DNA from 3 places in the Micromonospora sp. RTGN7 genome. Region 3 is predicted to be linked to each of the others. Evidence: riboswitches for the same ligand, from Rfam matches in the RefSeq annotation. Region 3 holds a riboswitch; each other region holds the start of a gene.
What was found. Region 3 has a riboswitch for cyclic di-AMP ahead of SNR22_RS15110 (NlpC/P60 family protein). Riboswitches for the same ligand answer to the same signal wherever they lie in the genome.

Region 1 (11,622 bases), on a different contig from region 3:
CGGCTCCGGTGTGCTCTACAGCGTGGCGCTGTTCGAGGAGGAGCTGCCGGGTTGGGCGACCAAGCTGGTCGAGGCGAACCCGATGCTGGTCTTCATCGAGCTGGCCCGGCACGCGCTGCTGGAGCAGGCTCCGCTGCTCAACACCTCGCTGCTGCAGCTCTGGCTGTACGCGGTGGGCTGGGCGGTCGTGATGGGCGTGGGTGGTTTCATCTACTTCTGGCGGGGCGAACAGGAGTACGGCCGTGGTTGAGCACATCGAGACGTCCAACGACGTCACCGTGACACTGCCCAGGATCATCGAGCGCATCCCGACCGTGGTGGTCGACGACGCGCACGTGATCTACCGGGTGCACAAGGGCGCCGCGGGCGGCACCAGCCCGGTGGCCGCGCTGAAGCGGATCGTGTCCCGCACCTCCGCGCCGAACGTCCGGGAGGTGCACGCCGTCAAGGGGGTCAGCTTCACCGCGTACCGGGGCGAGGCGATCGGCCTGATCGGCAGCAACGGCTCCGGCAAGTCCACCCTGCTGCGGGCCATCGCCGGCCTGCTGCCGGTCAACCGGGGCGCGGTCTACACCCAGGGTCAGCCGTCCCTGCTGGGCGTCAACGCCGCCCTGCTCAACGACCTCTCCGGGGAGCGCAACGTGACCCTGGGCTGCCTGGCCATGGGCATGCACCCGGACGACGTGCAGCGGTTGGCCCCCGAGATCATCGAGTTCTCCGGGATCAACCAGCGTGGCGACTTCGCCTCGCTGCCGATGCGGACGTACTCCTCCGGCATGGCGGCCCGGTTGCGCTTCTCCATCGCCGCGGCGAAGAAGCACGACGTGCTGCTGATCGACGAGGCGCTCGCGACCGGCGACAAGGGCTTCCGCAAGCGCAGCGAGCAGCGGGTCCGTGAGCTGCGGGAGGGCGCCGGCACGGTGTTCCTGGTCAGCCACCAGCTCTCCTCGGTCCGGGACACGTGCGAACGGACGATCTGGCTGGAATCGGGCGAGCTGCGGATGGACGGGCCGACCGACGAGGTGCTGCGCGCATACGAGGACTTCTCCAACGGCAAGTAGAGTTCCGGCATCCCATCGTTGTGACATTCCCTGAGAGTGAGGATCGGCAATGACGCAGGACCACACCACTGGCCCGGACGCCGCACCGGAGACCCCGGTGCCGTGGCGGCCCTCGCGGACGGTGGCGGTGGTACTGGCCGGTGGTACCGGGACCCGACTGGGCCTGGGCATCCCGAAGCAGCTGCTGAAGATCGCCGGCAAGCCGATCATCGAGCACACCCTGGCGGTCTTCGAGGCGGCCCCCGAGATCGACGAGATCATCGTGCTGATGGCCGTCGGGCACGTCCCCGACGCCCAGCAGATCGTCGACAAGGCCGGCTTCCGGAAGGTCAGCAAGGTCATCGCCGGTGGCGTCACCCGCAACGCGACCACCCGGATCGCCCTGGACGCCGTCGGCGAGGGCGACGTCAACATCCTCTTCCACGACGCGGTACGCCCGCTGCTCAGCGGCCGGATCGTCCGGGAGTGCGTGAACGCGCTCTGGACCTACTCGGCGGTCGACGTGGCCATCCCCTCGGCCGACACGATCATCCAGGTCGACTCCGACGACTGCATCACCGACATCCCGGTCCGCGCCACCCTGCGCCGGGGCCAGACCCCGCAGGCGTTCCGCTCCGGCACCATCCGTGAGGCGTACCGGATCGCCGAGGGCGACCCGAACTTCGCCGCCACCGACGACTGCGGCGTCGTGCTGCGCTACCTGCCCGACACCCCGATCAAGGTGATCGACGGCTCGGACGACAACATCAAGGTCACCCACCCGGTCGACGTGCACCTCGCGGACAAGCTCTTCCAGCTCGCCGCCGCGCAGGCGCCCCGGCTCACCGGCCACGGCTACGCCGAGGAGCTGACCGGCCGGACCATCGTCGTGTTCGGCGGCAGCTACGGCATCGGCCACGAGCTGACCGAGCTGGCCCGCAGCCACGGCGCGCAGGTCTTCCCGTTCAGCCGCTCCACCACCGGCACCCACGTCGAGCGCGCCGCCGACGTCGAGGCCGCGCTGAAGACCGCCTTCGAGGCCACCGGCCGGATCGACCACGTGGTCGTCACCGCCGGCATCCTGGAGAAGGGCGAGCTGGCGGAGATGGACCAGGAGACCATGGACCGGGTCCTGCAGGTCAACTTCGTCGGCCCGGTCACCATCGCCCGACAGTCCCTGCCGTACCTGCAGCAGACCAAGGGCCAGCTGCTGCTCTACACCTCCAGCTCGTACACCCGGGGCCGGGCCCGCTACGCGCTCTACTCGGCCACCAAGGCCGCGCTGGTCAACCTGACCCAGGCGCTCTCCGACGAGTGGGCCGAGTTCGGCGTACGGGTCAACTGCATCAACCCGGAGCGCACCGCCACCCCGATGCGCACCAAGGCGTTCGGCGAGGAGCCGGAGCACACCCTGCTCGCCGCGGAGGCCGTCGCCCAGTCCTCGCTGGACGTGCTGATCTCCGACCTGACCGGGCAGGTCATCGACGTCCGGCGGGCGCCGGGCGAGGCACCCACCACGAACGTTCCCGCCCAGGGCGGCCCGGCGACCGCCCCGGCCGCGGCCGGCTGAGCGACGACGGCCACCGCGACGGGGCGGGAGAAGCGGAAGCGACATGCGTGGTGACCTGGTCAGGAAGCTGACCGCCCGAGCGGCGACCACCGGTCTGGCGGTGCTGGCGTTCCTCGTCCTCGCCCTGACCGGGGCGACCGGCTGGGGCCTGGCGCTCGCGGTGACGGCGCTGGCCGCCGCCGCCTGGGAGCGCCGGGTGCGGCCGGCCGCCGACAGCACCGCCGAGTCGGTACTGCTCGCGGCCGGCATCCTGGTCGGGTACGCGCGCCGGCTCGACGCCGGCTTCGACCCGGCGCTGGCCGCCACAGCCCTGGTCCTGCTGGGGCTGGTGCTGCTGGTGGGGCCGCTGCGCCAGGCGGGCGACCTGGAGATCCGGGCCGCCAACCTCCCGGTCCGGTCGTGGACCCCGCTGGTGGCCGCCCGGCTGGGCGATGCCCTGCTGGTGCTACTCGCCGCAGTGGCAGCGGCCGCCGCCCTGGTGCTGCCGGCGCCGGTCGCCCTGCTGCTGGCCCTGGTGGCCGGTGCGGGCGCCGCGGCGGTGGCCCTGGACCTGGCCCGTCGGCGCTTGCGGCCCGGGGCCGGGGGCGGGGCGGTGACCCGCGCGCTGCGGGCGCACCAGCCGGAGTTCCTGCTGCACTTCTCCGCCCCGCCGGGATCGGAGTACCAGGTCACCATGTGGCTGCCGTACCTGGAGCGGATCGGCCGGCCGTTCCTCGTGATGGTGCGGGAGCCGGAGTTCCTCGCCCCGATCGCCGCGGCCACCACCGCGCCGGTGGTCTACTGCCCCACCCTGAAGACGATGGACGAGGCGCTGGTGCCGAGCCTGAGGGTGGCGTTCTACGTCAACCACGGGGCGAAGAACAGCCACTGCATCCGGTTCCCCCAGCTCACCCACGTGCAGATCCACCACGGCGACAGCGACAAGGCGCCCAGCGCCAACCCGGTCTCGGCGATCTTCGACCGGATCTTCGTGGCCGGTCCGGCCGCGATCGACCGGTACGCCCGCGCCGGGGTGGACATCCCGGCGGAGAAGTTCGTCGTGGTCGGCCGCCCGCAGGTCGAGTCGATCGAGGTACGCCGGGAGCCGGTCACCGGCCTGGGCAACCCGACGGTGCTCTACACCCCGACCTGGACCGGGCACCACGCCGACGCGAACTACTGCTCCCTGCCGGTAGCCGGGACGATCCTGCGCGGGCTGCTGGCCCGGGGCGCGACGGTGATCCTTCGCGCCCACCCGTACACCGCGCAGAACCCGGCGTCGGCGCGGCAGCTCGCCCGGCTCACGGAGCTGCTGGCCGCGGACCGGGCCCGCACCGGGCGGCAGCACGTCTGGGGCGCGGCGGCCAGCCGGGAGCTGTCCCTGGTCGAGTGCGTGAACCGCTCCGACGCGCTGGTGTCGGACGTATCCGGGGTCATCTCCGACTACCTCTACTCCGGCAAGCCGTACGCGGTGACGGACATGGGCGGCGACGGCGACCGGTTCGTCGAGCGGTTCCCGCTGGCCGGCTCGGGCTACGTGCTGCGGCGCGACGCGGCCAACCTCGACGAGGTGCTGGTCGACCTGCTGGACAGCGACTCCCGGGCGGCGACTCGCTGGACCACCCGCGCCCGCTACCTGGGCGACTTCCCTGCGCAGGAGTATGCCGAGGCGTTCCTGTCAGCGGCCCGCCAGGAACTGACCCCCACCGCAACCCCACCGCTTCCCCGCGCCCCCCGCTCCCCCCTCACCCCCACCCCCTGACCGCGGTCCGGCCCGGACAAGGCCGGCCCGGACCGGGCCGGGGCCAAGGCAGGGATCGGCCCGGGCCAGGCTGTCCTGGCCCGGGCCGATACCGGGGTGGGGTGGGTGTTAGGCCGAGTAGCCTCTGGTGGCCGTCCAGTGGGCCAGGGTGATGGTGCTGACCCAGTACGACGGGAGGGACGGGTCAGCCGAGTCGGCGATGCGTACGGTGCGGCCGTCGTTGCGGTAGCCGACGACGGCGATGTAGTGACCACCGGGGAAGGAGTGCCAGCCGCCGTTGACGTCGGTGGCGTCCCCGGCGATGTTCGCCACGACCCCCCGGCCGGCGGCGACCGCCTTCACCACGTCGGCCTGGAGCCGGTCGATCTGGGCCGAGGTAGCGGAGCCACCCGAGATCATCCGGGTGCGGTACGGGTTGTCGCCCTCGACCATCTCATTGAGCACCCGGGTGGTGTCAGCGGCCGAGTTCGTGCCCATCTCGGTGGTGCCGAGGTCGGCTGCCAGCGCGTCCTGGGTGCTCTTGACGCCAGTGGCGGAGAGCGCGTTACGCACCGCCGCGGGGCCGCAGTAGTAGTAGGTGGTCTGGGCCGCGTAGTCGTAGTCGAGGACCTTCGACGACGGCGACTTCGAGGCGGCCGGCTTCGCCGTGGTCTTGCGCGGGGCGGCCTTGGTGGTCAGATCGGGATCCGGGGTCGCCGAGGTGGCGCTCGGCGACGGCGTGGCGCTCGGCGACGCACTCGCGGTGGCCCGGGCCTGGGCGCGGCTGACGGTGCCGTCGAGGCGGGGCGCGATCTCGGCTGCGGCCGCCGTGGTGTGTCGGGGGGCGGGGGCGTCATCGGAGCCGGCCAGCAGCGCGCTGGTGCCGGAGGCCAGCACCAGCGCCACGGCCGAACCGGCGACGACCTGGTACGGGCGCTCGCCGGCGAGCCGCCGCAACTGCCGCTTGAGGTGATCGTTCACGTGTTCCTCCAGGGACGGGGGTGGAGAGCGGAGGCACCCGGGCGTACGTCGCCGTATGACGGCGCGGACGACACGCCCGTAGGCCGGTGGGGACCGCTCTGAACAGACGCCCGGTCAGGCGGGCGCGGGGCGGATGCGACGGTCAGCTCGTCAGCCCTGGGGCGACGGACGCGGGCACCACGGCACCGTGTGGGAGGAACAACCGAGGGGTGGAATCGTGCTGCACGAGGATGGCACTCCTTCCGAGACCGCCTACCGGGTTAGCTGACGGATTCGGGCGGGAAGATCGCCCTACCATGGGCCGAAGCCCGCGGATTCACCCCAACGTGCACTGGTTCCCCGGTTCGTAAATTTCACGATTGAGCGGGTCGGCGCGGCGTCGCCTCTTGCGATCGGTTACCGCACCAGACGGCCCGACATTACTGGCCGGCCGGAAGCCTGCCAACCCACCGCCACCTGCTTAAACATGCGCCATTCAGCTTTCTTTCGGTGGACAGATGAACTGACGCGGCTCAATAGGATGAGGGCCCTATCCGGCGCGGAGGGCGAACAATCGGACAACCGGTCGTGATCGTCGGCGAATTGCGTCGGCTTTGGGCCGGCACGGCGCCGGTGCCCGTTTCCGCGTCGATGTGACCGGGCTCACGGGATCAGGGCACACAGGCGGGGCCGGGCACGACCAAAAACCGGGCAACCGGGGCGAGGGCCGGCACGACCGAGGGCCGGGGCGGTGGGGTCAGCCGATGCGGGCCGGACGCCAGCGGGCGGCGGCCGGAACGGCCGGTCGGGCTGGCGCCGTGGCCGCCCGCGCGGCGGGCGCCACGACCGGGCGGGCCCGCTGCGCGGCGGCGTACGCCTCGGCGGAGAGCGCCACAGCGGCCTCGGCGGCCAGGTCGGCGTCCCGCCACGCCGTTCGCTCCCGGGCCGCCGCCGCCCGGTACCCGGACTGCTTTCCGTCCCGCACCGCACGGGCCAGCACGACCTCCTGTTCCACCGGGTGCAGCCGGGGATCCCAGCCGCCCCGGTGCGCGAAGACGTCGCAGAGCTCTCGGATGGACAGCTCGCCGCGCAGGTGGGCGGCGGTGGCGGCGTGGTGCAGCCAGCGCTCGCGGGCGGCGTACTCGGCGGGGGTACGCGGGGTGCGCGGCGGCGGCAGGGCATGCGCGCCACGGAGACGCCGGGCGGCGGCCTCCGCCTCGTCGTACGCCTGCCAGGCCCGCTCGACCGTGTCCTGGGCCGCGAGCCACGCGTCGCGGCGTCGCCGGGCCGTCTGGGCCGCCCCGGCGGCGGCCACCGCCACCTCCTCGGCGTACCGGCGCAGGTCGACGGCCTCCTGCGCGGCCAGATCGACGGCGGGCGGGGCGGGCTCGTCCGTCGGCCGGTCCCGCTCCGGGCGGGCGACCAGGACGGTGAGCACGGTGAGCGCCACCACGAGCAGCACCGACCAGATGGCGGCGGCCAGCGGCACCTCGACGAGGAACTGGTAGAGAACGATGTCCATGGTCGGCACCTACGGAAAGAGGCTGCGGAAGGCGGGACCGCACGCCGCGGAGTGGGGGCGCGGGGCGCCGCCGGGGCCGGGCGGATCGGTGCGGTGGTGAGGTGCGGAGACGACGGCGTCGCGGGCGCGGCCCGCGGGCGGGTCAGCCGCGCGGTGGCGCGCGGGAGCCGACGGTGGCCGGGGCGAGGCCGGCCGGCGCCCGCCGTGGCGTGGCCGGGCGGAGCACGGGCCGACCCGCCGGGCCGACCGGGACCGCGCCGACGGGGATCCAGCCGGCCGGGGCGGCGGCGGCCCGGCCGGAGCCGAGCGGGAACACTCTGACGGCCGGGGCGGAGCCGACCGTGGGCACCCCGCTGGCGGGAAGTGCGCCGGCGGGAGACCAGGCCGGGGCTGCGGCGTCGGGGGCGGCGCCGACGGGCAGCGCCGCATCGATGGGCAGCGGCCCGGCACCCAGCGAGAAGGCGACCGCGACGGCAAGGCTGGTCAGCATCCGGGCGGTCCAGCGCGCGACCCACCAGAGGGGACAGGTCAGCGCGACGGGCAGCACACGGTCACGCTACCGAAACCGACCGCACGACGCACCACCGCCGGGCGTGTCGTGACGTCCCGATCGCCCGGTCTTCACCGGAAAGGTGGGCCGACCGCCCGGAACGCCCGGGATGGCCGCCCTCCGGGCCGGACGGCACCCGGTCGCGGGCGGCCAGAAGCCACCGGGAGGGGGCCGGGAGGCCATCGGGGAGGGACGCGGGGGCGTCAGCGTCGTTCGGAGAGGGTGACGTACTCGCCGGTGGGCTCCGGCACGGGGACCGCCGGTGGGTCACCGGCAGAGGGTGTTGCGCCGGCACCGGTCTCGGCGGCCGGGGGTCGGGGGCGGCGGGACGCCCCGAGCCGGCGGGTCAGCGGCATCTCGACCCACCGGTGCAACAGCGCGGCCAGCCCAAGGTTCACCGCCAGGAAGCCGACCACGGCCAGCGGCCCCCACCAGCCGGGCAGCCCCACCCCGAGCCGGTCAGACAGCCGCAGGACGGTGACCATGACGAAGACGTGCACCAGGTAGAAGGCGAAGGAGACCTCGCCGAGCCAGACCATCGGCCGGGACCGCCACGGCGTCCGCACGCCGCGCACGTCCGCGTCGGCTGCGGCGACGATGACCAGCAGGTACGCCGCGGCGAGCAGAGCCGCCCACAGCTCGGCGCGGATCCACTGCGCGGCGGCGATCCAGGTTAGCGCGAAGATGATGCTGGCGGCGGTGAGGCCGGGGCCCCGCCAGCGTCCCCGACGCAGCAGTTCGGCCGCGGCCACGCCCATCCAGAACTCCAGCGACCGCACGACCGGGAAGACCTGGGTGAACCACCAGTTGCTCTCCTGCGGCACCAGGCGCTGCCCGGGCCAGAGCGCCACGATCAGCAGCGGCACGGCGGCCACCACCGCCCACAGCACCGCGGGCCGCGCCCGGCGGACCAGCGGCAGCGCGAGCGGCAGGCAGAGGTAGAAGAACAGTTCGCAGGAGAGCGACCAGCTCACCGAGTTGACGCTGTAGAAGTAGCCGGGCGTCGGGTCCCAGGCCTGGAGCAGGAACAGGTTCTCCACCGCGGCGCGGACGTTGACCGGGTCGGCGAAGACCCAGACACCGGTCAGCAGCACCACGGCCCACATCAGCAGGTGGTTGGGGTAGATCTTGGCGAGCCGCCGGCGCCAGAAGTCGCGGCGGCGCTCCCCGTCGCGGGCCGACCAGACCAGCACGAATCCACTGAGGATGAAGAAGAACTCCACCCCGGAGAGTCCGAGGGTGAACAACCAGTCGATGACGGCCTGGTAGTCGGGCTCGGCGACGATCCGCATGGTGCCGACGTGGTAGCCGAAAACCAGCAGTGCGGCGATCCAGCGCAGCCCGGTCAGCGAGGGCAGGCGACTCGCCCGGTGGGCCGGCTGCCCAGGTCGTACCACGGTCGGTGGGTTGGTCATGCCGGCGGCCCGTCCGTCCGCAGGGTAACCAGCACCGCGCCTCCTCGTCTCGTCGTGCCGGACGGCCGCCGCCGCCGCGGGGTGACGGGGCCGGCTGGTGTCGTCCGCCGGGCACCCTACCTGCTGTGCCCTCCCGGGCCCCCGGGCCGGCCGTGCGGCGACATGCGTGCGGACCGCGGACGCCCGATGGCTTAATATCGCGGTCTCCAGCCAACGGGCACGCCCGCTCCGACCTCGGTCGGGCCGCGTCCGGTCGACGCCCCGCCGGCCCACCGGCACCGGGCGGACACGACGAGAGGGAAATACCGATGCACCAGCGGATCCTGCTGCGGGCCAAGAAGGGGCCGTTCGACGTCTACTCCCCGGAGGAGACGTTCGAGCGCAACTGGATCGGCGACAACACCGGCAACCTCGTGTTCAGCCACGCGGCGCACAAGATCCTGCGGACCTCGACGGCGCAGATCACCTCGTCGGAGTTCCGGGCCAACCCGCGCGACGCGGACGAGATCAACGAGCGGTACGACGTCTTCGTGGTGCCGCTGGCAAACGCGTTCCGGCGCAGCTACGCCCAACGGCTGGGCCACCTGACCCAGCTCATCGAGCGGCTGAAGATCCCGGTGGTGGTGCTGGGTGTCGGCGCGCAGACCGACGTCAAGGGCGACCGGGAGTACCTGCGGCCGATCGACGACGCCGTGAAGGCATTCGTGAAGGCGGTGCTCGACCGGTCGCACAGCATCGGCGTACGCGGCGAGATCACCGAGGGTTACCTGCGCAGCCTCGGCTTCTCCGCGGTCGACGTGATCGGCTGCCCGTCGATGTTCCTGCACGGCGACGGCCTGCGGGTGGAGAAGCGCAAGGCGACGCTCACCGTCGAGGACCGGGTGGCGCTGACCGTCTCCCCGTACGTCAAGTCGATGGCGAAGGTGATCACCTCGCACCACCAGCGTTACCCGAACCTGCGCTACCTCCCACAGGACCTCAAGACCCTCGGCACCCTGCTCTACGGCGACCTGCCCGAGGAGCGCGGCAAGAAGGCCGCCATCCCGATCCACACCTCGCACCCGCTCTTCGTCGAGGACAAGGTGCGGATGTTCGTCGACCCGTGGACCTGGATGGACTACCTGTCCGGGTTCGACTTCAACTTCGGCACCCGCATCCACGGCACCATCACCGCGCTGGTCGCCGGGACGCCGGGCTACCTCTTCGCGCACGACTCCCGCACCCTGGAGCTGGCCCGGTACTTCGACATCCCGCACCGGATCATGAAGGACGTCCCGGCCGACGTGGACGCCATCGCGCTCTACGACGAGGCCGACTACACCGCGCTCAACAACGGGCACCAGGCCCGGTTCGACACGTTCATGGCGTTCCTGGCCAAGCACGACCTCGGGCACGCCTTCGCCGACGGCGACAGCACCGCCCGGTTCGACCGGCAGGTCGCCGAGACGACGTACCCCCCGGCGGTCCGCGCCCAGACGGCCACCGATCCGGCCGAGTTGATCGCCCGGATCCAGTGGCTGCGCGACCGTAACCAGGAACTCGGGGAGAAGGTCGAGGAACTCCACACCCAGCGGCTGCGGACCCGGGTCCGGGCGGCGGTGGGCGGACGGATGCGGAAGATACTCAACCGTTGACGCCCCGTCCGGGCTGCTGAGCGATCCCCCGCCCGACACGCCATCCACGCCTACCACGCTGTGCCGGATCGCCCCGGGCGCCACCGGGCGCGGCGTAACCTCGGATGCGTACACCCACCCCGGAGCTGTTCGGCGGCGCTGCGCGCCCCCAACGCCCGGGCACAGCGGAAGCGGCTGGAGGAGTCCTGAGCACGGTACGCGTCGGGGTACGCTGCGACGCCGGCCCGACCCGCGGGGTCGGGCACCTGGTGCGCTGCCTCGCCCTGGCCGAGGAGTTCCTCGCCCGGGGCGTGCGGGTGGAGTTCTTCGGCACCGTCGGCGGGGTCGGCTGGGCGGCCCGGCAGCTCGCCGACCGGGGCGTCGCGCTGCACCCCGGGCCGGAACGCCCCGACGATCTTGTCGCGGCGGCCCGCCGGCACGGCCTGGACGTGATGGTGCTCGACTCGTACGAGCTGGATCCGGCCGGGGCGGGGGCGCTGCGGGCGGCGGGGGTGATCACCCTCGCCGTCGTCGACGGTGACACCCGGGGGCAGGACGCCGACGTGTACCTGGACCAGAACCTGGACGCCGCGTACGGGCCGCTGCCCGGCCGGCTGCTCGCCGGGACGGCGTACTCCCTGCTGCGCGACTGCGTGGTGGCCGCGCGGCCGGTGGCGCCGCGCCCGCCGACGCCGGCCGGCCGGCCCCGGGTGCTCGCCTTCTTCGGCGGCACCGACGCGTTCGGCGCCGCGCCGGTGCTGGCCCGGGTGCTGCTCGGCACCGGCAACCCGATGGACCTGACGGTGGTCGTCGGCCGGGCCGACGTCGAGGCGGAGCTGGCGGCGCTGACCCCGGGACGGGGGCAGGCGCTGCGCCCCGTCCCGCCCACCGACGACCTGCCCGCCCTGGTCACCGCCGCCGACCTGGTGGTCAGCGCGGCGGGCACATCGACCTGGGAGCTGTGTTGCCTGGGTGCGCCCGCGGCCCTGGTCTGCGTGGTCGACAACCAGCGCGAGTCGTACCACCGGGTGGTGGCCGACCGGATCGTGGCCGGCCTGGGCGAGCTGCCCCCGCTGACCGCCGCCGGCCTGCCCGGGCGGACGGCCCGGGCGCACGCCACCCGGACGCTGCGCGCCCTGCTGACCGCCCCCGAGCGCCGGGCCGTGCTCGCCGCCCGCGCCTGGTCCACGGTGGATGGCAAGGGTCGGGTACGGGTGGCCGACGCGGTGCTC
Region 2 (11,622 bases), on a different contig from region 3:
GGGGTGGCCAGGCCGAGGGCGCACGGGCAGGCGATGATCAGCACCGCCACGGCGGCGGTGAACGCGGCGGTCGGGCCGGCCCCCGAGCCGAGCCACCAGCCCAGCGTGCCGACGGCGAGCGCGATCACGATCGGGACGAACACCCCGGAGATCCGGTCGGCCAGCCGCTGCACGGCCGCCTTGCCGGTCTGGGCCTGCTCGACCAGCTTCGCCATCTGCGCGAGCTGGGTGTCGCCGCCGATCCGGGTGGCGGTGACCACCAGCCGGCCGCCCGCGTTCACGGTGGCGCCGACCACGGCGTCACCAGGGCCGACCTCGACCGGGACGGACTCACCGGTGAGCATGCTGGCGTCGACGGCCGAGGTGCCGTCGTCGACCACCCCGTCGGTGGCGATCTTCTCGCCGGGGCGGACCACGAACCGGTCCCCCACGGCGAGCTGGTCCACCGGGACCCGGATCTCCACCCCGTCGCGCAGCACCGCGACGTCCCGGGCACCCAACTCCAGCAGGGCACGCAGTGCCGCCCCGGCGGTCCGCTTCGAGCGGGCCTCGAAGTATCGGCCGGCGAGGAGGAACACGGTCACCCCGGCCGCCGCCTCCAGGTAGATGTTGCCGGCGCCGTCGGTGCGGGTGATGCCGAGGCTGAACGGGTGGGTCATCCCGGGCATCCCGGCGTCGCCGAGGAAGAGCGCCCAGAGCGACCAGCCGAACGCGGCCAGGGTGCCCAGCGAGACGAGGGTGTCCATGGTTGCCGCGCCGTGCCGCAGATTGATGAACGCCGCCCGGTGGAACGGCAGGCCGCCGTAGACCACGACCGGGGCGGCCAGGGTCAGCGACAGCCACTGCCAGTAGTCGAACTGCCAGGCCGGAACCATGGCCAACACGATCACCGGCACGGCCAGCACGGCCGACACCCACAGCCGGGTGCGCAGCCCGCGCAGCTCGTTCACCGGTTCGGCGGCGGTCTGCTCCGCGCCGGCCGGCGCGGGCGGGGGCGGCAGGACCGCGGTGTAGCCGGTCTTCTCCACCGTGGCGATCAGGTCGTCGGTGGTGACGTCGTCGGCGTAGGAGACGGTGGCCTTCTCGGTGGCGTAGTTGACCGTGGCGGTCACCCCGTCCATCCGATTGAGCTTCTTCTCGATCCGGGCGGCGCAGGACGCGCAGGTCATGCCGCCGATCGTCAGGTTGATCCGGTTCGGTGCGACCGGCAGCGGTCGCGTGGACGAGGTCATCGCTGCCCTCCTGTCAGTCGTGCCCGTGCCCGGCACCGGCGCTCGGGGCACCGGTGGCGGTCGGGCTGGTGGTGACGGCCGGCGTGCTCGTCGCTGGGCCGTCGGGCACGGCGGTGACGCCCACGACGACCGTGAACTCGGCCGTGTGCACCGCGTCGCCGTGCCGGAAGTCGAGGTAGAGCCGGTAGGCGCCGGCCGAGGGGAACTCGGCGGAGAAGGTCACCGCCGGCCCGGCCGGGGTCCGCCCGTCGCCGGGCGCGCCCTCCGGGTGCACGTGCAGGTACGCCAGGTCCCCCTGGCGCAGCGCCACCAGGTGCCCATACGCGCCGAGGTAGGGCTGCAGGTCGGTGACCGGCGTACCGCCGCGGCTGATCGTCAGGGTCAGCTCGGCGGCCCGGCCCGGCTGCGGCGATCCGGCCAGGGAGACGGTGTAGCCGTCGACCGTGGTGCTGGTTGCCGGTGTGGGCAGCGGCCGGGCGTCGAGGGACCCGGGGACGGTGACGTCGACGCCGAGGGTCAGCGCCGGGCCGCCGGTGGGGGTGAAGTCGGCGAACGCCCGCCAGACGCCCGGGCCGCCGAGCGGGGACGCGATCCGCCAGGTGCCGTCCGGGGCCAGCTCCGGGTGGACGTGCCGGAAGCCGGAGAGGTCCCGCCGGGCGACGATCAGGTGCATCCGCTTGTCGTGCGCGACGTCGTAACGGGTGACGGGGGCACCATCGGCGCCGGTGATCCGGAAGGCGAACTCGCCGGCCGGCGCGACCACCGGGGCGAGGGTGTAGCCCCGGTCGGAGACGAGCAGCCCGCCTGGCAGGTGAGCTGCGGCGTCGTCGGTGGAGGAGCCTGCGCTGCCAGAGGGCTGCGCGGCACTGCCGTGGGTGGGATCACCGGCGTCGTGGCGGGTCTCGGCGGCCGGGGTGACGGGGTCGGCCAGCTGGCCGACCCCGTACGCCGCGCCGAACACTGCCGCGAGGCCGAGTGCGAAACCGCTCAGCTTCGTCGTCGTGTTCATCGGGTACCTCGGTTCTGTGCAGGGCGGCGTCACACGCCGACGAGGTCGTACCCGGCCTCGTCGACGGCGGCGCGCACGGTGTCGGTGGACAGCGGGCCCTCGCTGGTGACGGTGACCCGGCCGGAGGCCAGCTCCACCTGGACGTCGCTGACGCCCTCGATCGCGCCGACCTCGGTGCTGACTGAGCTGACGCAGTGCCCGCAGGTCATCCCCTGCACCTGGTACGTGGTGGTAACCATCGCAACTCTCCTCTCCCGGCCCACCATACCCCCGGGGGGTAATCGTGAGGCGGACCACAGCCATCTCCGGCATCCAATACCCGTGGGGGGTATCGCCGTCACCAAGGACCGTAGCATACCCCCAGGGGGTAGGCTATCCTGGATGTCATGACCACACCGACGCCCGCCCCGACCCGGGGGTACACCGCCAGCAAGGATCAGCTGCTCGCGCGGCTCCGCCGCGTGGAGGGCCAGGTCCGTGGCATCGAGAAGATGGTCGACGAGGACCGGTACTGCATCGACGTGCTCACCCAGATCTCCGCGATCCAGGCCGCCCTGGACAAGGTCGCCCTGGGCCTGCTCGACGGGCACGCCCGGCACTGCATGCGCGAGGGTGCCGCCGAGGGTCGGGCCGACGAGATGGCCACCGAGATGATGGCCTCCGTCGGCCGCCTCATGAAGCGCGGCTGACCGCACCCACCATCCCCGGCCGGGGGACGAGCCGGAGAGACCCGTCCCCCACCACCGGCCGCTGGCGTCAGAGCCGGGCGAGGATCTTGTTCATGTCATCGATCTCGCCCTGCTGGGCGGCGACAATCTCCTGGGCCATCGCCTTGGCGTCGGCGTTCGTACCCTTCGCCAACGCCTCCTTCGCCATGGTGATCGCACCCTCGTGGTGGGCGATCATCATGGTCAGGAACTGCCGGTCGAACTCCGAGCCGGTCGCGCCTGCCAGCCTGGTCATGTCCGCGTCGGACATCATCCCGGGCATGCCGTGGTCCATCCCCGGCATCCCGTGCCCAGGCCCGTCCGACGGGACGGCGCGTCCCCATCCCGCGAGCCAGCCGGTCATGGTCGCGATCTCCGGCCCCTGGGCACCCTTGATCTGAACGGCGAGGCGCTTGACCTCGGCGTCGGCGGCCCGGGAGTCGGCCAGCTCGGCCATCTCCACCGCCTGCCGGTGGTGCGGAATCATCATCTGGGCGAACATCACGTCGGCGTCGCCGAACGTGGCAGACCCGCTCGCCGGTACGCCGCTGGTCGCGGCAGGCGGCGTGTCGTGGCCGGAGGAGGCGTGGTCGGCGGAACCGCAGGCGGTCAGGGCCAGGGCGGCGGTGAGCGCCCCGCCGGCCAGGGCGGCGCGGCGCGCGATCGTACGATTGGTCACGGTCTGGATCCTTCGGTGTCGAGTGCGTACGCAGGCAGGACGGGGACCCGGCCGCCGGCAGCAGAGGCCGGCGCCCGCGTCGGGCGTCCTACGTACGCGACACCGAGATCTCGGCCAGCCACAGGCCGATCGGCCGGGGCGGTGGGGCACGCGGACCGGCGGACGGCCCGCCGGGCCGACGGGCGGACAGGCCGGCCGACCGCACCCCGCCGAGCAGGAGCACGGCCACGAGCAGCGCCACCGCGAGCGCGCCGAACACCGCCAGGCAGATGCTCCAACCGGGCGGGCCGGCACCAGGATCGCCGGCGGGCAGCCACGCCGTCGGGCACCCGTCCACCGGGCAGCCACCGGACGGCACCCGCACCGGACCGACCCGCATCAGGCCGACGAGGAACACGGCGCCGCCCGTGGCGTGGCCGACGGATGGGGCCGCGCCCGTGGCGTGGCCGACGGGGAAGGCCATGCCCATCACGTCCGTCACGGCGGAGACCCTGAAAGTGGCGGAGGCGGCCGGATGTGCGCCGGCAGGCCCGGGCCGGTCGTGGCCACCACCATGGCCCCCGCCGGCGTGGCCGAGGGTGTGCATCCCGGCCAGCCCGACCAGGGTGCAGAGCAGCAGCACGAGCCGGGCCCACCGCCCGGCAGTCAGCACCGTCGCCGTCCGCACCCCGTCCACGCTAGCCGGCCAGACCGGGCTGTCCGCGCCGAACCCCACGACACCGCCCCCCCGGTCCCGGGCCGCCACGTCCCGGCGCAACGATCGGGCCGGATGTGTGCGCGACCTGCGTTCCCAGGCGAGAATGGCTATCATTCCGGGCGATGGTCGTCCGGACTCCGCATCGCCCGCCCCGCGCACCCCGCCGGGTGGCGCCCGACCCGGCGGCCGGACCGCTGCCACACCGCCCCGGCCCGCCGGGCGTGACGGCGTGGGCACCCGGGCAAACGTGCCCGCCGCAGCCGGAGACGCCGCAGGACGGGCTGGGCCGGGCGCGCAGGACGGCCCGTACGGCGCGGTCACCGTCCGGATGGGACAGGGGCCGGACGCGGGACAGCAGGTCGAGCTGACCGACCCGTCGTCGGACACATACAACATCGCCGAGCATCAGCGCGGCACCCCGCTGGCCTGGCTGGCGGTGGTGGTCAGCGCGGCCGGCCGGACGGCCCGGGCGGCCCGGCCCGACCCCACCACCCCTCGGCCCCCTGGGCCGATCAAGAAAGGAGCACGGACAGCACATGGTGACACTCCGCAGCGTGACCGGCAGTGGCGTCGCGCGTGAGAACCACGTCACTGATTACCGACAGCGATTACGAAATGACGCCTTTAGTTGGTATCCGGACGTAGATCCCCAGGCGGACTCTCGGGTAACCTCGCTGCCGGTCACCGCCGAAGGCGCGCAGCGGCGCCTGCGGTGCCGCCGCCCAATCGCCGAGAGGCGAACCGGGGAACCAGGTAACTGGGGTGAATCCGCGACAGCGGTAGGGGCCACTTCCGCCCCGAACCCGTCAGCTAACCCGGTCGGCGGTCGATGGAAGGGAACACTGTGACGGCACCCCTGCGCCGCTGGTTGACACCTGTGGTGGCCGTGTTCGCCGCGTTCGCGATTCTCGCCGGACCGGCAGCCCCAGCGTTCGCCGCGCCCTCCACCCCCAAACCCTCGGGGCACGAGGAGGACGACGAGCCCAAGCTGATCACTGACGTCATCGAGGCGGCCAACCGGGAATACACCCAGGCCAAGACGAAGCTCGAGAAGTCCAAGAAGCTCCAGCTTCAGCGCACCAAGGAGGTGAAGCAGGCCGAACAGGAACTGACCGCGCTCATCCCGCAGGTCAGCGAGATGGCCGCCCGGTCGTACCGGACCGGGCGGATCGGCCCGCTGACGGTGCTGCTGGACAGCGGCGGCCCGGACTCGTTCGTCAAGCGCGCCACCGCCCTCGACCAGCTCAACATGATCAACGCCCGGAAGCTCGCCGAGGTCAACGAGGCCAAGGAGCGCGCGGAGCAGGCCAAGCTCGCGCTCGACGCCGAGATCCGCGAGCAGCAGAAGCAGACCTCGATCATGGCGAAGAAGAAGTACGACGCCGAGAAGTCCCTCGCGCTGGTCGGCGGCGAGGGTTTCACCGGCGGCCTGGTCAACGCCACGTCCCCGGTCGCAAAGATCGCGCCGGGCCTGGGCTCGGACGGCGACTGGCGCTCCGAGTCGTGCAGCGCGGACGACCCGACCACCTCCGGCTGCATCACGCCGCGCACACTGCACGCGTACAAGGAGACCAAGAAGGCCGGCTTCAAACGCTTCGTCGGCTGCTACCGACCGGGTGGGCCGTGGGAACACCCCAAGGGCCGGGCCTGCGACTGGTCGCTGCAGAACAGCGGGTTCTCCTCCTGGCACAACAACGACACCCGGATGTACGGCAACAACCTCGCCGCGTTCCTCATCCGCAACGCCGACCGGCTCGGCATCTACTACGTCATCTGGAACCGGCAGATCTGGTTCCCGGCGACCGGCTGGAAGTCCTACAGCGGGCCCTCCAACCACACGGACCACGTGCACATGTCGCTGCTCTGACGAGCCCACCACGCGATCGAGGGCCGTCCCGCCGCCGTGCGGGGCGGCCCTCGCCGGGTCGCGGCCCGCGGAGCGCCTCAGGCCGCGGAGCGCCTCAGGCCGCAGCCGGGGCCGCACCCCGGGCCGGGGGGACGGCCGGGGCGGCCACCGAGGCGTCGCTGACCACCGAGGCGTCGCTGACGGCCGGTACTGCGGCCACCGTCCGCACCTCGCCCGCGTTGAGCCGGTACGACATCCCGACCACCGTGCACCGCCCGGCGGCGACCTCGGCCGCCAGCATGGACGAGCGGGCGAGCATCGCCTCGACGGTCTGTGCGATGTGGATGTCCACGATCCCGTTGATGTCCTCGACCCCGCGCTCGGCGGCCCTGCGCAGGCTCGGCACCACGGCGTCCACTACGGCCCCCAGATGGCCGGCGGGCGGCTTGCCGCTGCTGACCGCCGCCCTGGCGACCTGAACGGCGCCGCAGGAGTCGTGGCCGAGCACCACGACCAGGGGTACGCCCAGCTCGGTCACCGCGTACTCGACGCTGCCGAGCACCTCGGGGCCGATGGTGTGCCCGGCGGTGCGGACCACGAAGAGGTCGCCCAGTCCCCGGTCGAAGATGATCTCGGCGGCCAGCCGGGAGTCGGAGCAGCCGACGATCACCGCGAACGGATGCTGGCCGTCGGCGACGGCGGCGCGGTGGCCGGCGTCCTGGTTCGGGTGACGTGGCACACCGTTGACGAACCGGCGGTTGCCGTCGAGCAGCTCGACGACGGCCCGCCCCGGGGCGACCGGGCCCCGGTGGTTGCCCGGGCGGCCGGCGTCCGGTAGCGGATCGGCCCGCCCCACGCTCGACTCGGCCATCGATGCACTGAAATGACTCATGCCCCACCACCTCGCCCTTCGGCCGTAAGACCAGCTCCCCCACGGTCACACGCAGCCAAAGGCACGTCAAGCATTACGTGATACACATTTCATACGTCGGGACGGTCTTGCGTTCGGGAAGGGCGTGCACCCGGGGCAGCAGCCTACCGTCAGCCGCGGGCGGAGGCGGGGGTTCAGCCGCCCCGGGCCGTGGGCGCGCCGGGACCGCCCTAGCATGTCGGACATGACGACGACCGCAGGCGCGAGCGGGGCCACCCGGAACTGGACGTTCCTCACCAACCACTCGCACGTGCTGCTCGCCATCGCCCGAAATCCCACCGCCCGGCTGCGCGACGTCGCGGACGAGGTGGGCGTGACCGAACGGGCCGCCCAGGCGATCGTGGCGGACCTGGAGGCCGGCGGCTACCTCCGGCGTACCCGGGTGGGCCGGCGCAACGAGTACACGGTCAACCCGAGGGGCCACTTCCGCCACCCGGCCGAGTCCGACCGCCAGGTCGGCGACCTGCTCGCCCTCTTCACCGGCGACCAGGCCGAAGAGGGCACCGGCTCCTGACCGCGGCACCGACCACGGTCAGCGGTCCACGGTCCTGCCCCGCCGGAAGGCCTCCGTCCGCAGCGACGGGCCGTGGCCCGGCTCACCCCCGGCCTGCGCTCGCCGGAGCTGCGGTCCGGACCGGACGGGGATAGGTTGGTGTGATGCAGCCCGCAGCGTTCACCCGCCCTTCCCGGCCGGTGGCGCTGCGCGGGTCCCGCCCGCAGTGGCAGGCGACGCTGCGGCGCATCAGGGAGTTGGGTCGCCTCGCGCTGACCGCCCTGGTCCTCGCCGTCGGCCTCGGCGGCGGGTCCGCCCTGGCCTCCGCCGCCCCCGCCTCCGCCGCCGAGGCGACCAGTCCCATCGTGGTGACCAGCCGGGTGGACGTGCTGCGCCCCGGGCCCGGCCCGGCCGCCGCGCTACGCGCCGACCAGTCTGCGCCGCGGGCCCTCGGTGGCACCCGGCGCCCGGCGCCGACCCCGCCGGCCGGCGTCGGTGTGGGGATCGTTCCGCTCGACCGCCCCGCCGTCGACCCGACGGGCGGCACCCTCGTCCGACGCGGACCACCCCGGCACTGACCCCGGGCCGCCTCGCGTCGATCACGGGCCGTCCGGGCGGGCCTCCCCCCGGCCGGCCATGGTTTCCGGGAGCACGGCGGGCCCCAGCCGTCAGTCCATGTCGTCCCACCCGAGGTGCCCCTCATGCAGACCGCGCTCTCCTCCGTCCTGATCGACGTACCCCTGGCCGCCGCCATCTGGCTGGCCCTCCTCGGCGTCGTCGCCGTCGCGGTGACCTGTCTGGTCGTCCGGCCGAACCTCCTGCGCTCCGTGATCGGCGGGCGGTTCCGCGAGGCCGCCATGCCGAGCCCGCTGGAGCAGGCGGCGGCGGACCGGGAACGCCGCCGCTACGCCGAGGAGGTGGCGACCGCAGCGCAGCGGGCGGCGGCCACCGCCCAGCGGCTGCGAGCCGAGTGGTTGTCCACCCAGGATGAGGTCGAGGCCGTCTGGCAGGCGTCCGAGGCTGCGGAGGCCGACGTCCGCCGGCTGGCCACCGCCGCCGCCCACCGCTGCCCGCACACCGAGCGCACCCCCGCCGAGTACGCCGACCGCGAGCGTTACCTGCACCGGGCCGCACTGAACGCGTACTGGCGTCGGGAGTTGTCCGAGGAGCAGCTCAGTGACGTCTTCGCCCACCGCAACGGCTGGAACCCCCGGCTGCACCCGGTCGACCAGGAACTGATGCTGCGCCGCGCCGTGCGGGACCACCTGCGCGCCCGGCAGCAGGTCGCCCGGGATCGGGAGCAAGCCGCCTGGCGGGCCGCCGAGCAGGCCACCGTCGCCTCGCGCAGCCTCCGGGAGGAGGCGTACGCCGCGACCGCGCCCGCCGCGCAGGAGCAGTCCCTGCTGCCCGGGGTGAGCGACGAACAGCCGCCGGCGGCCGAGCAGACCCGCGAGATGCCGGTGGTCAGTCGCGAGACGCCCACCGCCACCCGTGACCTGCCGACCGTCGCCCGGGGCCGCGCCGCCGTCGCCCGCGAGACGCCGCCCGCTGGCCGGGGCCGTGCCGCCGTCGCCCGGGGCCGCGCCGCCGTCACGGCGTGACGCCACCGGCAATTCCCCGCCCCTGAAACGGCAGCACCCGACAGCGGGATCTTGGGTTCTGGGCTAGCGTGGCGACATGTCGCAGGAGCAGTGGATCTTAGCGGTGCTGGTCGGGCTCGTCGTCCTGGCGACGCTGGTCGGTGCCGTCCTGCTCGCCATCCGGGTGTTCCGCACCCGCCAGATGCTCGGCACGCTGGGCGTCGGCGGCAAGGTCGCCTTCTGGGGCGCGATGGTCTACACGATCTTCCCGATCGACGTGCTCCCCGACCCGATCTACCTGGACGACATCGGCGTGCTCGCCGCCGCCCTGCTCTACCTGGGCAAGCTCGTCCGGGAGCACCGCGCCGCCCAACGGCAACTACCCGGCCAGGCGGAGCCCCGCGACGAGGACACCCGTCGCCCGGTGTCCTGACATGCCGGGCGACCATCGGTTGGACATCCGTGACGAGCGGGTCACGGCGTTCTGCCGCGAACGGCACCTGGCCACCCTCACCACCCTGCGCACCGACGGGACGCCGCACGTCGTACCGGTCGGGATGACCCTCGACGCCGACGCCGGCCTGGCCCGGGTGATCACCTCGGGGACGTCCGCGAAGGCCCGGCACGTCGCGTCGGCCGGCACGGTCGGCACCCCGGTGGCGGTCTGTCACGTCGACGGACGGCGCTGGCTGACCGTCGAGGGGCGGGCGGTGGTACGCGCCGACCCGGCATCGGTCGCCGAGGCCGAGCGCCGGTACGCCGAGCGTTACCGCACCCCACGTCCCAACCCGAGTCGGGTGGTCATCGAGATCACCGTGACCCGGATTCTCGGCAGCCTCTGACCGTCTGACCGACCGAAGCCGGCCCTCGCGTACGGCGACCGCCACGCCCACGACGGGGCGTGGCGGTCGGTGTTCGTGCGTACCGTCGGGTCAGGACCCGGGGGCGATCCGCCGACGAGTGTCCACATCTGAGACGAGAATCGCCTCCATCGGGCAGGAGTCGGCGGCGTAGATCACCGCCGGGGCCGGCGCCACCCGGTCGGCCACCGGCCGGGACAGCCCTTCCACCAGCACGAAGTGTTCGGGCGCAGCCCCGGCGCAGATCCCCACGCCGATGCACCGGGTCGGGTCCACGTGCAACCGCCACCCGGCGGCGGTCGTCTCCTCCTCCGCGTTCACCTGATTTTCCTTCCGCCTCACCAGGCCACCGGCATCGCGGTCAGGCCGCGCACCAGCAGCCCGCTCTTCCAGGTCAGCTCCGACTCGGGCACCGCCAGCCGCAGCTGCGGGGTCCGGTCCAGCAGGGTCTCCAGCACCACTTGGAGCTCCATCCGGGCGAGCTGGGCGCCGATGCAGTGGTGCACGCCGTGTCCGAACCCGAGGTGCGGGTTGGCCTCCCGCCCCAGGTCGATCCGGTCGGCGTCGGCGAAGACCGTCTCGTCCCGGTTGGCCGACGCGATCGACGCGATGACCGGCTCACCGGCCCGGACCAGCACGCCACCGACCTCGACGTCCTCCTTCGCGTAGCGGGCGAAGGAGGACGCCACGCCGAGCGGGACGTACCGCATCAGCTCCTCGACCGCGCTCGGCACCAGCCCCCGGTCGGCCCGCAGCCGGGCCCACTCGTCGGGATGCCGCAACAGGACGTACACGAAGTTGGGGATCTGGGTGACGGTGGTCTCGTGGCCTGCGGCGAGCAGCCCCGCGGCGAGCTGGACCATCTCCTCCTCGCTGAGCTGGTCGTCGGCGTCACGGGTCCGGATCATCGCGCTGATCAGGTCGTCGGTGGGTTCCTGGCGGCGCTGCACGATCAGCCCGCCCATGTACGCGAACAGGTTGTCCAGGTACTGCTGGGCCTGCTCGGCGCTCAGCGAGGTGGTCGAGACGATCGCCTCCGACCACACGTGGAACTTGTCCTGGTCGGACACCGGCACGCCGAGCAGGTCGCAGATGACCCGGATCGGCAGCGGGGTGGCCAGGTGCGCTACCAGGTCGGCCGGCGGGCCGGCGGCGAGCAGGGCGTCGACCAGTTCGTCGGCGGTCTGCCGGGTGCGCGGGCGTAGCTCCTCGACGCGGCGAACGGTGAACGCCCTTGCGGCGAGCCGGCGCAGGCGGGTGTGGTCGGGCGGGTCCATGGACAGGATGCCGCTCTGGATCTGGCGGGGGATGCTGCGCGGCTCGTCGCGGCCGATCGCGGCCGACCGGCTGAACCGGACGTCGCCGAGCACGGTACGCACGTCGGCGTGCCGGGTGGCCAGCCACGCCGGCTCCCCGTACGGCAGCCGGACCCGGATCAACGGCTCGTCGCGGCGCAGCAGGGCGTAGCGGGGGTCGAGGTTGAGCCGGTCGGGTTCGCTGAACGGGTAACGCTGGATCATCGTCTCGGATGTGTCGGTCACCGGATGGCTTCCTCTCGTCCACGGCCCACCGTCGGGCCGTCCGACCG
Region 3 (6,900 bases):
CGATCGGTTGTAACGTCTGCCGCACGTTTCAGCCATGGCGCGACACACCCCCTGCCGCGCTGCCAGAAAGAGGTGGGCCCATGGGACTCCGTCCCAACCTGCTGACCCGGCGCACCGCAGGCGTCGCGTCGACGACCCTCGCGCTGCTGCTCAGCACCGCTGCCGTGGGCGTCGTTCCGGCCGCTTCGGCCTTCTCCGCCGCCCCGGCGGAGATCTGCGCCGAGCCGGCCGACGTGCACTCCGACGCCCGGGTCAAGGCGGGCGCGCAGGCCAAGCACGAACCCAACGAGCTGACCGCCGCACAGGTCCGCGAGCGCGAGGCCGACCTGGCTGGCGCCCTGCGCGAGCGGGCCAACTTCCGTGCCGGCGCCGGCGCCGGCACGCTCGCCACCGTGACCATCCCGGTCGTCGTGCACGTCATCCAGGAGAACAGCACCCGGGCCGGCGGCAACATCCCGGACTCGCTGATCACCTCGCAGATCACCGTGCTGAACAATGCCTACAGCGGTGGCACCGGCGGCGCGGCGACCGCCTTCAGCTTCCAGCTCCAAAAGATCAACCGGGTCACGAACCCGGCGTGGTACCCGATCGTGTCGGGCTCGTCGGCCGAGCGCTCGATGAAGACCTCGCTGCGTGAGGGCGGCAAGAACACCCTGAACATGTACCTCGGCGAGCTGAGCGACGACCTGCTCGGCTGGGCGACCTTCCCGCAGCGGAAGCTGAGCAGTATGGACGGCGTCGTCGCGCTGAGCGAGTCGCTGCCGGGCGGCACCGCCACCAACTACAACCAGGGCGACACCGGCACCCACGAGGTCGGCCACTGGCTGAACCTGTACCACACCTTCCAGGGCGGCTGCTCCGGCTCGGGCGACAGCGTGGGTGACACCCCGGCGGAGGCCTCGCCGGCGTACCAGTGCCCGACCGGGCGGAACACCTGCACCGCCACCGGCCTGGACCCGATCACCAACTTCATGGACTACACCTACGACTCGTGCATGTACCAGTTCACCACCGGGCAGGCGAGCCGGATGCTGACCGCGTGGAACGCGTACCGCGCGGCCTGACGCTCCCCTGTTCCTGACCCTCCGGTGCCGGCTCCGTCCTTCGACGGGGCCGGCACCGGCGTCGTCGGGGGGTCAGGCCGCCGCGCGGTGGGCGTTGCGGGCGTGCCGGGCCGGCCCCTGATCCGGTACGCCCACCGGGGCGCCGCCCGGGTCACCGGCGGCTCGGGGGTCGAGCCACACCTGCACGGCCGGCTGCCCCGGGCCGCCGCCCGGGAAGACGGCGCCACCCTGGTAGCGGCGGGCGAGCATCGCCACGTCGACGGTGAACTCGAACAGCCGCCAGTCCACCTGCGGGGCGGCCCGCCCCAGCTCGGCGAGCCGGGCCATCCGGGCCTGGTCGGTCACCGGCCACGCGTGTCCCGCCACGTACGCCTCGTCGTCGCTGTCCTCCGGCGGGAAGGAGTGCAGCGCGTAGCGGCCGTCGCGTTCGAGGTCGCGCCGCTTCGGCGAGTCGATGATGAAGCAGAAGAGCCCGTCGTCGGTGATCACCGGGGAGACCGGGTGCACCCGGGGCCCACCGTCGGCGCGGACGGTGGCCAGGTAGCCGAAGCCCGGCCCGTACTGCTGCATGAGGAGGCGGATCCCGCCGGCGAGTCGTGGCTCGTCAGCGGCGAATTCGGACCAGGAAGCCATGTGGACATTCTATCGAACACCTGTACGACAGGCGAGCGCGGCACGCCGGGCGCAGCGGGCGATGACAGACCCACCGACCAGGCTCGCTATGGTGTGGCGATGCTGCTCTCCGACCGCGATCTCGTCAACGAGCTGAAGGCCGGGACGCTCGCGCTGGAGCCGTTCGAGCCCACCCTTGTGCAGCCGTCGAGCATCGACGTACGCCTCGACAAGCTCTTCCGGGTCTTCAACAACCACCTTTACACACACATCGACCCGTCGGTGCAGCAGGACGAGTTGACCTCCCCGGTGGAGGTGCCCGACGGCGAGCCGTACGTGCTGCATCCCGGGGAGTTCGTGCTCGCCTCCACGCTGGAGGTCATCTCGCTCGGCGACCAGCTCGCGGGCCGGCTGGAGGGCAAGAGTTCGCTGGGCCGGTTGGGTCTGCTCACCCACTCGACCGCCGGGTTCATCGACCCGGGTTTCTCCGGGCACGTCACCCTGGAGCTGTCCAACGTGGCGAACCTGCCGATCACGCTCTGGCCGGGCATGAAGATCGGCCAGCTCTGCATCTTCCGGCTCTCCTCGCCGGCGGAGCACCCGTACGGTTCGGCGGTCTACGGCTCGCGTTACCAGGGGCAGCGGGGCCCGACCCCGAGCCGCTCCTGGCAGAGCTGGCGCACCTGGCCGACCCGCTGACGCCCCTCTTGGGTGTGAGAAGGGGCCCCTTCTCGACCGTATGCGTTAAGAAGGGGCCCCTCCTTACCCCTCTCAGGCGGGGCGGCCGTAGCTGTTGATCTGGCCGTCGTCGACGCGCTTCATCTTGATGGGCTGGCCGGCCTGGGAGGCGTGCACCACCCAGCCGTTGCCCACATACATGCCGACGTGATGCAGGTCGGCGTAGTAGAAGACCAGGTCGCCGGGGCGCAGGTCGGCGCGGCTCACTCGGGCGGTCACCGATCGCTGCTGAGCGGCGTTGTGCGGCAGCGACACGCCGGCTTTGGCCCAGGCGGCCAGCATCAGGCCCGAGCAGTCGTACGAGTTCGGTCCCTCGGCGCCCCAGACGTAGGGCTTGCCGATCTGGGCGCAGGCGAACTTCACCGCGACCCCCGCGCCGCCGCCGGGGTAGGCGGCCGGGCAGGGCGCGGGGCGCAGCGAGCCGCCGCCACCGTTGCCGTACACCGTGAGCCGTAGCTTCTGGAGCCGGTCGATCTCGGTGTTGATCTGCTTCCGCTTGGCCGCGAGCTGCGCCTCGGTGCGGGCAAGCTGGATGACCATCTCGTCCAGCGGCCGTTTCTTCGCGGCCAGTTCGTCGCGGAGGTCGATGACCGTCCGGACCTCGCGCTGCTGGCGCTCGGCGAACTGGTCGAGCATCTCCAGTTGCCCCATGAGCTGGCTGGGCGAGCGGCTGCCGAGCAGCGCATTCATCCCCGAGAGGTTCTCACTCTTGTACGCCTCGACGGCGAGGCCACTGACCTTATCCATCGCCTCGTCGACCCGGCGTTGCAACGGCCCGATCCGCTTGGCGAGCGCATCGGCCTGCCGGCGCTTGGCGGCGAGGTCCTGGCGGGTGGCGTTGTGCCGCTCGATGAGCGGTTCGAGCTTGTTCCAGTCCTGGTCGATCTGCCGCTCGATCTCGGCGACCGAGGGGTCGGCGTGGGCCACGGTCGGTGCGCCGGTCAGGACGACGGCGGCGCCGGCGAGAGCGGCGAGGGCGGTGGTGAAGCGTGACCAGCGTTGGCGCGGCGTGGCCGGCATCCGGTCGGCGTCGGCCGATCGGCGTGCCGGGTGCCGCAGGGCATGGTGTGCCACCGGGCTCAGTTCTCCTTCTTCCCTGACCGCCTACCGGGTTAGCTGACGGGTTCGGGCGGGAAGGGAGAGCGCCCTACCGCAGCGGTGCTGCGGATTCACCCCGGCGTACCTGGGTCCCCGGTTCGCCCGGAGGCGACTCGGCGGTGTCGGGCCGTCACCTCCCGGCTGGGCGGTGCAACTACCGGCCGACGATTGACCAGAGTAGAGACGCCTGTTATAGATCCGCAACCCTCCGGGCGGTGACACACCGTAACGCCCGGGACGGAAGTTTCCTTCACATCGAGGCACTTGGGGGAAGGCTATTGACGGAGGGAGGGCGACGGCGGGAAGGTGACCTCAACCGCAGACCCCTCAGGAGATTCGATGCACCGTTCCGTCGCGTCGTCGAGCAGGCGGATCCTGCTCGCCGCCGCCGTGGCCGCCACCACGGCCCTCGTACCCCTCGGCACCGCCGTTTCCTCGGCCGCAGCTAACCAGACCCCCGACCGCCAGCAGCAGTATGCCGACGCCGCCGCCGAGTTCGGCGTGCCGGAGAGCGTCCTGCTCGGCGTCTCCTACCTCCAGTCCCGCTGGGACACCAACGCCGGCACCCCGAGCACCAGCGGGGGGTACGGGCCGATGCACCTCACCGACGCCGACTACGTGACCGCCCTGCCGACCGGCACCCACCACGACTCCGGTGCCGAGGACCCACGCGGGGACGACTCCCGCACCGCCCTGGCCCCCGCCCAGCCGAAGGCCGACGAGGCCCCGAGCGTCGAGTCGTTGCAGACCCTCGACACCGCAGCCACCCTCATCGGGGCTGACGAGGCGGCCCTGCGCACCGACGCGCCGACGAACATCCGCGGCGGGGCGGCGCTGCTCGCGTCGTACCAGCAGCAGATCGGCGCCCCGGTCGGAACCGCCACCGACCCGGCGGCCTGGTACGGCGCGGTGGCCCGGTACTCCGGCGCGGACGGCGCCGACGCGGCGGCGGCCTTCGCCGACGAGGTCTTCGGCGAGATCACCGCCGGCGAGACCCGGGTGACCGACGACGGGCAGCGGGTGACCCTTGCCGCCCGCGCGCTGACCCCGCAGAAGTCCTGGCTGGACCGGCTCGGCCTACGCCCGCAGCCACGCCCCGACGGCCTGGAGTGCCCCTCGACCATCTCCTGCGAGTGGATCCCCGCGCCGTACCAGTCGCTCGGCGCCGACCCCGGGGACTACGGCAACCACGACCTCTCCGACCGGCCGAAGCGGCAGAAGGTCGAATACATCCTCATCCACGACACCGAGGGCAGCTACGCGGGCACGCTCAACATGGTCCAGGACCCGACCTACGTGAGCTGGCACTACACGCTTCGCTCGGTGGACGGGCACATCGCCCAGCACGTGAAGACCAAGGACGTTGCCTGGCACGCCGGCAACTGGTACGTCAACTCCAAGTCGATCGGCCTGGAGCACGAGGGCTTCGCCGCCCAGGGCACCTGGTACACCGAGGCGATGTACCGCACCTCGTCGAAGCTGGTCCGGTACCTCGCGCTGCGCCACGGCGTCCCGCTGGACCGGCAGCACATCATCGGCCACGACAACGTGCCCGGCACGGTCGCGGCGAACGTGCGCGGCATGCACTGGGACCCGGGGCCCTACTGGGACTGGTCGCACTACTTCGACCTGCTGCGCGCCCCGGAGCTGAACCTGCCCACCCCGCTGACCGGGATGGTGCGGATCGACCCGGACTTCGCCACCAACCGGCCCGCGTTCACCGGCTGCGTCACGGTGGGCGTGCCGTGCCCGTCGCGCGGCTCCTCGTCGGTGGTGCTGCGCTCCGCGCCCAGCGCCGACGCGCCGCTGGTCAACGACATCGCGCTGCGCCCCAACGGCACGCCCGCCACGATGGCCGTCTCCGACCACGGCGCCCGCGCCTCGGCCGGACAGACGTACGCCCTCGCCGGCCGTGACGGCGACTGGACGGCAATCTGGTACCTCGGGCAGAAGGCGTGGTTCCACAATCCGGCCTCCGCGCCCACCGCCGCGTGGACCGTCGGCCTGGTGGCCACCCCGAAGGCCGGAAAGACGACGATCCCGGTGTACGGGCGGGCGTACCCGGAGGAGGCGGCGTACCCGGCCGGGGTGCCATACCAGCCGATCTCGCCGTTGCAGTACACCCTCTCCGCCGGCCAGCGCTACGCCGTCGGCGCGGTGCTCCCCAGCGAGTACTACCGGGCCAGCACGTTCGACGGCTCCGGTCCCGGCGACTGGACGGTGATCCGGGGCGAGAAGAAGTACGTGCAGATCCAGTTCGGCCACCGGATCATGTACGTCGACCGCGCCGATGTGAACCTCGTGGCGTCCCCGCTGGGCGCGCCCCGCTGACGCTCGCCGCACGGCACGAGGAAGGCCCCCGGTCGAGTGACCGGGGGCCTTCCTCGTCCGCTGCGTCCGGGCGGCCTTCGCGGGGACCACGCCGGGACGCCGGCTGGGCGCGGCCCCCTGCGGGGGCTGCGCCGAAGGTCAGCCGGGGCGGCGGAAGCCGGCGACCGGCATGTGGTTGATGCTCGCCACCTGGACCGGTTTGCCGGCCCGGGGCGCGTGCACCATTTGGTCGTTGCCCAGGTACAGGCCGACGTGGTGCAGGTCGCTGAAGAAGAACACCAGGTCACCCGGGCGAGCCTCCGAGCGCGGGATGGCGCGGCCCTCGTTCCACTGTGCCCCGGTGAAGTGGGTCAGCGAGATCCCGGCCGCCCGGTAGGCGAACTGGGTCAGGCCGGAGCAGTCGAACGAGTTCGGGCCGGTGGCACCCCAGACGTACGGGTCGCCGACCTGGGCGCAGGCGGTCCGGATGGCGGTCCGGGCCGCCGCGTTGACCACACCCTCGATCGTCGGGCAGCCGGCAACGGAGACCGTGGTCTTCGGCATCGACGCCTGCAGCCGCTTGATCTCGGAGTTGATCTGCGTCTTCTTGGCCGCCAACTCCTTGGTCTGCTTCTCCTGGGCGGTGATCAGCGTGTCCAGCTTCAGCTTCTGGCTGTCGAACTTGGCCCGGACCGCGAGCACGCCCTCAAGCTGTCGGCGCTCCTCCGCGGCCAGCCGGTCCAGCATGGTGAGCTGCTCGGCGAGCGTTCCCGGCGTGGTGCTGACCAGCAGCGCACCGAGGTCCTGCGACGGGCCGGACATGTAGTAGCGGGAGGCAAGGTCACCGACCCGGTTCATCGCCAGCTCGGTCTCGAGCGTGAGCGGCTCGATCTTCTTCTCCAGCTCCCCCGATTTCTTCTTGTTCACCTTCATCTGGGCGCGGACCTTGTTGTACTGCTCGATAGTGGGTTCAAGCTGCTCCCACTGCTTGTCGATCGCCGCCTCGATCTCGTCGACCGAGGGCTCGGCGTACGCGGGCGCGGTCAGCGTTCCCGCGCCCACGGCAACGGCCGCAACC

Region 1: it holds a riboswitch for cyclic di-AMP, as region 3 does, so the genes downstream of both, SNR22_RS22445 (C39 family peptidase) here and SNR22_RS15110 (NlpC/P60 family protein) in region 3, are expected to answer to the same signal.
Region 2: it holds a riboswitch for cyclic di-AMP, as region 3 does, so the genes downstream of both, SNR22_RS19875 (hypothetical protein) here and SNR22_RS15110 (NlpC/P60 family protein) in region 3, are expected to answer to the same signal.

What each region holds. Positions count from the first base shown of each region.
Region 1 is NZ_JAPZLF010000017.1:64,530-76,151, reverse strand. Features, by position in the region: gene SNR22_RS22465 (ABC transporter permease) at 1-250, shown strand, start outside; gene SNR22_RS22460 (ABC transporter ATP-binding protein) at 243-1,061, shown strand; gene SNR22_RS22455 (bifunctional cytidylyltransferase/SDR family oxidoreductase) at 1,111-2,610, shown strand; gene SNR22_RS22450 (CDP-glycerol glycerophosphotransferase family protein) at 2,654-4,351, shown strand; gene SNR22_RS22445 (C39 family peptidase) at 4,460-5,323, opposite strand; cyclic di-AMP (ydaO/yuaA leader) riboswitch at 5,546-5,687, opposite strand; gene SNR22_RS22440 (hypothetical protein) at 6,048-6,812, opposite strand; gene SNR22_RS22435 (hypothetical protein) at 6,955-7,359, opposite strand; gene SNR22_RS22430 (acyltransferase) at 7,566-8,777, opposite strand; gene SNR22_RS22425 (polysaccharide pyruvyl transferase family protein) at 9,086-10,411, shown strand; gene SNR22_RS22420 (spore coat protein) at 10,597-11,622, shown strand, end outside.
Region 2 is NZ_JAPZLF010000013.1:45,408-57,029, forward strand. Features, by position in the region: gene SNR22_RS19840 (heavy metal translocating P-type ATPase) at 1-1,232, opposite strand, end outside; gene SNR22_RS19845 (hypothetical protein) at 1,246-2,241, opposite strand; gene SNR22_RS19850 (copper ion binding protein) at 2,271-2,480, opposite strand; gene SNR22_RS19855 (metal-sensitive transcriptional regulator) at 2,628-2,930, shown strand; gene SNR22_RS19860 (DUF305 domain-containing protein) at 2,998-3,627, opposite strand; gene SNR22_RS19865 (hypothetical protein) at 3,716-4,438, opposite strand; gene SNR22_RS19870 (hypothetical protein) at 4,554-4,904, shown strand; cyclic di-AMP (ydaO/yuaA leader) riboswitch at 5,034-5,165, shown strand; gene SNR22_RS19875 (hypothetical protein) at 5,169-6,191, shown strand; gene SNR22_RS19880 (carbonic anhydrase) at 6,286-7,062, opposite strand; gene SNR22_RS19885 (helix-turn-helix transcriptional regulator) at 7,277-7,615, shown strand; gene SNR22_RS19890 (hypothetical protein) at 7,759-8,172, shown strand; gene SNR22_RS19895 (hypothetical protein) at 8,296-9,195, shown strand; gene SNR22_RS19900 (YkvA family protein) at 9,272-9,607, shown strand; gene SNR22_RS19905 (pyridoxamine 5'-phosphate oxidase family protein) at 9,609-10,016, shown strand; gene SNR22_RS19910 (ferredoxin) at 10,107-10,355, opposite strand; gene SNR22_RS19915 (cytochrome P450) at 10,373-11,575, opposite strand.
Region 3 is NZ_JAPZLF010000009.1:21,603-28,502, reverse strand. Features, by position in the region: gene SNR22_RS15125 (zinc metalloprotease) at 81-1,064, shown strand; gene SNR22_RS15120 (pyridoxamine 5'-phosphate oxidase family protein) at 1,137-1,697, opposite strand; gene dcd (dCTP deaminase) at 1,797-2,375, shown strand; gene SNR22_RS15110 (NlpC/P60 family protein) at 2,448-3,488, opposite strand; cyclic di-AMP (ydaO/yuaA leader) riboswitch at 3,501-3,641, opposite strand; gene SNR22_RS15105 (peptidoglycan recognition family protein) at 3,852-5,843, shown strand; gene SNR22_RS15100 (NlpC/P60 family protein) at 5,982-6,900, opposite strand, start outside.